DNA from 2 places in the Caballeronia sp. HLA56 genome. Region 2 is predicted to be linked to the other one. Evidence: predicted binding sites of a transcription regulator. Region 2 holds the regulator's gene; the other holds the start of a gene.

Region 1 (3,411 bases), 370 kb from region 2:
CACCGAGCTTTGCAAAAGCGACAGCACGGACTTGAGCGTGCCGACCGCGGTGAGCTGGGTGTTGTCCTTGGTTTGCTTGGCTGTCAGCGCATCCGTCTGTCCGGCGACCTTCGCGTTGACGATGGCGGTGACGAGCGAGTTCACATCCATCGTGGAGTTGGTCGAGCCACTGATGATCGACTGCGCGGCCTGCTGGACGGCGCTGGTCGGATCGACCGTGGATGCCGAAGTGGTTGCTACCGTGGACATGTATGGCTCCGTTTCTGGCTTCTTGCCGTGAGCGGTTGAAGATGCGTTTTACTGCGCCGTCAGCAGGCGATTCGTCATGAAGGCGCCTCTGGCGGAAATGCAAATCGGGAGGCAAGCCTCCCTGGGTACGTCGCCGGCGCGCCGTGATCGAGACGCGCCGGTTACTGCGTCGGCGATGCTTAGCCGAGGAGCTTCAGAACCTGCTGGGGCATCGAGTTCGCTTGCGCCAGAACCGAGATACCAGCTTGTTGCAGAACCTGAGCCTTCGAGAGGTTCGCGGTTTCTTGCGCGAAGTTCGCGTCGGTGATCTGCGACTGAGCGGACGACAGGTTGGTCGACTGCGCGGTCTGGGTAGCGGCAACCGAGCTGAAGCGGTTCTGCACAGCGCCCAACTGAGCTTGCAGCGAGTTCACTGCATCCAGTGCGTTGTCGACTGCCTCGATTGCGGACGATGCGCCGTTCGCCTTGCTGATGTCGATTTGCGACACTTGCGGCGGCGTGTTGTTCGCGGTCAGCGCGCCGACTTCGGACGTTTGAGCTGCAGTTGCCGAAGGAACGTTGGTGCTGTTCAGGCTGATGCTCGTGCTGCCTGCGGACAGACCCGTGAACACGTTCGACGAGGCGAACGAGCTGCCGAGTGCCTTGTTGTCCTGGTCGGTGAACGTGTAGCCGCCGGAGCCGTCAGCGATGACGTTGACCGACGTGATCGTTGCCGAACTGGCAGCTGCGGATGCACCCGTGTTGCCCAGGCTCAGACCGTCGACCGTGCCGATGACCGTGCCCTTCTGCGGGTTGCTGCCGCCGAGCGACAGAGCCGAGACGTTTGCTGCCGAGCCGAGGTCGATCGTGATCGACTGGCCGACGTTCGCGCCAACCTGGAACGTCTTGCTGCCGGCGGTGCCGTCGAGCAGGTTCGTGCCGTTGAACGTGGTTTGCGACGAGATACGGTTGATTTCGCTGATACGCTGCGTCACTTCTTGTTGCAGCGAGGTCTTGTCAGCCGTCGACAGCGAGCCGCTCGATGCTTGCACGGCCAACTGACGGATACGCTGAAGGTTGTCCGTGATCTGCGACAGACCGCTCGAAGCCGTCTGAACCATCGACACGCCGTCGTTCGCGTTCGAAACGCCTTGGTTCAGGCCGTTGATCTGCGAGGTCATGCGCGAAGCGATTGCGAGGCCAGCTGCGTCGTCTGCTGCGCTGTTGATGCGCTTGCCCGACGAAAGACGCGTGATTGCCGACGACAGTGCGCTTTGCGTGCCGTTCAGGTTTTGCTGAGCGACCAGCGAGTTGATGTTGCTATTGATACCGATCATTTTGTTTCTCCGATGAGGCCTGGCGCATTTATCTGAGTTGATAACGCCATCGTTTGGCGGAAGCGTCCGTCGTTTGTTTGTTTGGCCGCTTGTTTAGGTTTTCGGCCCGTGCTAGGCAAACTTTAGTGCTCGTTTCGATTTGCCTGATAAATACCTGGAAATCCGTGCTAAAGCTTGCCCAGCGGGGCTCTGCTGCCGATGCTCGCGGTTTTTGAATGCCCCGTCTGAGAGCTTTAACGGCAGACGGAGCGACTTCTTTCGTTAAAAAATTCGCTTCAGACGTCGAACGTGGCCGCAGCCTTGCCGGCGCACCAGCGCTGCCACATCTGGCGCATGCTGGCGGAGAGCGCGCGGGCCACCGTGTCGGGCTGGAAGCCCGGCGATTGCAGGCAGCGCTCGCGCATGCCGGCGCGGATCTGCGCGAGTTCTTCGACCCGGCCCGCCCACTCGATGCCCTTCGCGACGAAGTCCGCGCGGTCGCGAGCCACGAAGTCACCGAGGCCCGTGTTGGAAAGCACCGACGTGCTGCCTCGGCTCGCGATCAGTTCGCCGGGTAAGGTGAGCGTGGGCACGCCCATCCACAGCGCCTGCATGGTGGTGACGCCGCCCGCGTAAGGGAACGTGTCGAGCGCGATATCGGCGTCGAGGTGATGCGCGAGATAGCGCACGAGCGACGAGCGCTGACGAAACTCGAGCCGGCTCACATCGATTCCTTCCTTCTCGAACCAATCGATCAGAATCGTGTGGCTGTTGTCGCGCGGCACGCCTGCGATCAACATGCGCGCATCCGGCACCGCGCGCAGCAGTTCCGACCACAGCGCGATGGTGCGCGGACGCAGTTTGTTGAAGCGGTTGAAGCTGCCGAAAGTGATGTGGCCGTTGGTGAGCGCGGGCAACGCGTTGAGCGCCGGCGCATGTTCCGAGGGCTTGAAAGGCGCATACGCCGGCAGATAAGCCAGCTTTTCGACGAACTGACCGTCGATCTGTTCTTCAGGCACATAGTGGCGATCGCCGATGTAGTAATCCATCGCGGTCATGCCGGTCGTGCCGAGATAGCCCATCCACGTCGCCTGGATCGGCGCGGGTTTGCGCGCGAAAGTCAGCAGGCGGTTATAGGCCGTGTGCCCCGAAAGATCGATCAGCACGTCGATGCCGTCCGCGCGAATCTTGTCGGCGAGCGCGGCATCGCTATAACCCGAGACGTCGTGCCAGCGCGGCACGATATCGCGCAGCGTGCGCGTGACCTCGTCGGTCACCGAGCGGTTGTAGTACGCGTGCACCGTGACGCTGGGATCGTTTACGAGATAGCGGAACACCGGCTCGATGAAGACAGCCACCGGATGCTGGTTGTAGTCGCCCGAGACGAAGCCCACGCGAATGCAGCGGTTCGGGTCCGGCTGGTTCCGATGCTTCTTCCACGTCGATTGCAGCGGCTTCGCGCATTGCTCGGCGAAGTACAGATGCTGCTCGAAGTACGCCTTCCGGTCGATTTCTTCCTTGTGCGACAAGCAGAACAACAGGTTCTCGTGCGCGCTGTCGCAAGTTGGATCGAGTTCGATCGCGCGACGCGAATGCTTCTCCGCGTCGTCGAATCGCGTCTGGTCCATCAGCACCACGCCGAGCGTTTCGTGCGCTTTCGCCGACAACGGCGCGAGTTCCACGGCGCGACGGCAAGCAGCTTGCGCGTCGTCGAGGCGCATCAGCGAGCGCAGCGTCACGCCGAGAATGCGGTGCGCTTCCGGATAGTTCGGGTCCTGCTCGATCATGCGCCGGCATTCGGCTTCCGCTTCGAAGAACTTGTCGAAGAGGCGCAGGGAGTCGGCCAGGATTCGGCGAACGTCGATTC
Region 2 (3,411 bases):
TGCGGCACGCTCGCCTTGCCGCTGCTGTGGGTGGTGTTCTGGTTTCTGATCGGCTCGGGATGCCGCTACGGCAAGCGCACGCTCGCCATTTCGTGCGCAATGGCGCTCGTCGCGATCGTCGCGCTGGCGTTGTGGCAACCGTGGTGGGTGGCAAACCGCGCCGCCGCGCTCGGGCTCGCGCTGAGCGTGCTGGGCGCGTCGGTGTATCTGAGTGTGCTGGTCGACAGGCTTGGCAGCGCGAATCGCGTGCTGGCGCGGCAGGCATCGACAGACCCGCTCACGGGCCTCTATAACCGTTACGCGCTCGAACAAACCGTGAATCGCGCGATGTCCGCGCCCGAAGCCGCCGACGCGAATACCAGCGCACTGCTACTGATCGACCTCGACGGCTTCAAGGGCGTGAACGATACCTACGGTCACGCGGTCGGCGACGTGCTGTTGCAGTCGTTCGCGCAATTGCTTGCACGGCGCATGCGCAAGACCGACACCATCGCGCGGCTGGGCGGCGACGAGTTCGTCGTGCTCGCGCGCAACATGCGCGATCGCAGCGCGGTGCTCACGCTCACCGATGGCATCCATTCGGCGCTCGCCGACCTCACGCTGGTGCAGGAGCGGCCAGTGAGCGTATCGGCGAGTATCGGCGCCTGCTTGCTGTCGAGCGCGGCAGAAGCGCATGACGCCGATATCACCGCCGTGCTGAGAGCCGCGGATCGCGCGATGTATCGCGCAAAGAGTCTCGGCGAAGGCAAGACGGTGTTCGCCGAGGCGCGCGACTTCGAGATGCATTGAGCCCATCCGCGCGCATTCGAGCGCCTTTGCAAAGGCAAAAGCAAAAAGCGCGCGGCCCCGGTTCGGGGCTTCGCGCGCCTCTACAACTCGGAACTCAGGCCTCGACGCTAGTCCACGACTGTTCCCGCAGCTTCGCACGCAAACGCGCCACGGCCTGGCTATGCAACTGGCACACGCGCGACTCGCTCACTTCCATCACCGCGCCGATTTCGCGCAGGTTGAGGCCCTTCTCGTAGTACAAGCTCATGAGCAGCTTCTCGCGCTCCGGCAACTTGTCGATGGCTTCGATCAGCGCGCCGCGCAGACTGTCGTCCAGAAGCGCCGACAGCGGGTCCGAACGATCGACGCAGTAACGGTCGAGGAACGGCTCGTCGTCCGCCGAGCGGTCGAAGTCTTCGTAATAGATCAACTGGCTGCCGTGCAAGTCCTGCAGCATCGACTGATACTCGTCGAGCGGCATCTTCATGTGCTCGGCGACTTCGGTCTCGCTGGCCGAACGGCCAAGGTTCTGTTCCACCTTGTGTACCGCCGACTCCACTTCGCGCGATGTCTTGCGCATGCTGCGTGGCAACCAGTCGTTGGCGCGCAACTCGTCGAGCATGGCGCCGCGAATACGCTGACTTGCGTAGGTTTCGAACTGGGCGCCCTGATCTTCCTTGTAGCGGCTAGCCGCATCGAGGAGGCCAATCATGCCGGCCTGAATCAGATCGTCGAGATCGACGCTCGCCGGCATTTTGGCGACGAGCTGGAGTCCGAGGCGGCGAACGAGCGGCGCATATTTCGTAAGCACGTCGGACTGCGAGAGTTTGCCTTGGGCGTTATACATCCTGTTCACCTTTCAATATCACATCGACGCCGTGCTGCTCATTGCATGATCGGAAAACGCCGCCGCTCGGTGCGCCGCTTTCCGTCCGCTTTCACCAGACTCGCCAACCGGAATGTGCGCGTCGTACTGGCTCGCTTCGTCGCCGCGCGAAAACGGCGCGGGACGCATCGGCCAGTGCAGCAGCTCGGCTGCGATGTAGCGGTAGTCGCGCGCCGCGGCCGTAGCCGGAAACGCTTCCACCGCACACCGAGAGAGCTCCCTCGCCCGAGCGACGCGCGCATCCTCGGACACATACCCTGCCTGCACGAGCGACACGGCCAAATAACGGCTCGCGACACCCGAGAGGTTGTCGAACGCGACCGCTGCATCGGCTGCGTCCTGCACGTGATTCATCAGCACGCGGAACTGGCCGATCGCGTGGGCGTAGTGCAAGCGCTTCATGCACGCATACGCCTCGGTGATCGCCGACGCGGCTACCCGCGTCACTATCAGAAAGTCATGCGCCTGCGCCGCGAGCGACGAGAGCGCGCCATTACGATCGAGTTGCGCATCGATCAGCACGATATCTGCGGGGCCGTCGAGCAGCGCGCGTGCTTGCGCTGCGTCGTGGCTGATACGTTCATCGCGCGGTGCGGCGATCAGCGAAAAACCCATCGGCGTGCGCACCGCGACATCCTGCAATTCGCGACGGCCGGACATCACCGCCGAGAGCGCGCCCGCGCCATCCACACCCGCCATGCGGCTGACCGAGCCCGCGTTATGCCGCTCGTCGATGACGAGCACATCCTTGCCATGCACGGACAACGCCGCGCCGAGGTTCACTACCGCCGACGTGCAACCGATGCCCGCCGGTCCGCCCACTACAGCCACCACGCGAGAACTGGCGCGCGTCAGCAGCCTTCTCAGGCCTTCAGCCTGATCGAGCACGAACTTATCCAAAATGGACTCCATGCAGTTCGGTCGTGGCGCGTGCGGACAGTGCGGACAGAAGCGCCGGCACATCGTCGTCTTGCGGCACGAAAGGCGAGCCATCGCGCGGAATGCAGAACGCGCTCTTGATGAGGAAACGCTTGGTTGCGACGTACAAGTTCTCCGGCACCTTCTGACCGGTCGATACGTAATGCACCGGCAGCTTGTAGCGGATGACCGTATCGAGCACGCTGCCGAGGTTGGTCGCCTCGTCGAGCTTGGTCAGAATGCAGCCCGCGAGCGGCGGCTGGTCCGGCGCACTCTTGTAGGCCTGCACGACTTCGTTGAGCGTGTCGCCGTGGCTCGTGGCGTTCAGCAGCAACAAGCGTTGCACCGGCTGACCCGTGCCGCACAGCATCGCGATCTGGTCGGAGACCGTGCGATCGCGCTGGCTCATGCCGATCGTGTCGATCAGCACGATATGTTTGTTGCGCAGTTCGGAGAGCGCGAGTTGCAGGTCGGCGCCGTCCTTTACCGCGTGCACCGAGACGCCGAGAATCTTGCCGAAGATGCGCAGTTGTTCATGCGCGCCGATCCGGTAGCTGTCCGTCGTCAGGAGCGCGACCTTGCTGGCGCCGAAGCGCATCACGCAGCGCGCCGCGAGCTTTGCCGTGGTCGTCGTCTTGCCGACGCCCGTCGGGCCCATCAGCGCGAACACGCCGCCGCGTTCCATCAACGCGTCTTCGCTCGGCATCACCGGCAGATTCGATTCGAGAACTTGCTGCACCCATTCGAGCGCGTTTTCCACGTTCTCCATCGACGGCATGTTGTCGATCACCATGCGCACGAGTTGCGCGGAGAAACCGGCGGCGAAGAGGCGCTTGGTC

Evidence for each region. The regulator FliA, encoded in region 2, starts transcription of late flagellar genes. The targets are predictions, from matches to a motif close to CTAAAGTTTNNNNNNNNNNNGCCGNTA.
Region 1: the regulator FliA is predicted to act here: its motif matches at 1,665-1,691, upstream of ACYQ47_RS20375 (flagellin).

What each region holds. Positions count from the first base shown of each region.
Region 1 is NZ_BAAHOB010000005.1:193,331-196,741, reverse strand. It holds gene fliD (flagellar filament capping protein FliD) at 1-249, opposite strand, end outside; gene ACYQ47_RS20375 (flagellin) at 429-1,565, opposite strand; gene ACYQ47_RS20370 (tetratricopeptide repeat protein) at 1,841-3,411, opposite strand, start outside.
Region 2 is NZ_BAAHOB010000005.1:559,223-562,633, reverse strand. It holds gene ACYQ47_RS22005 (GGDEF domain-containing protein) at 1-789, shown strand, start outside; gene ACYQ47_RS22000 (RNA polymerase sigma factor FliA) at 884-1,615, opposite strand; gene ACYQ47_RS21995 (MinD/ParA family ATP-binding protein) at 1,634-2,554, opposite strand; gene flhF (flagellar biosynthesis protein FlhF) at 2,547-3,411, opposite strand, start outside.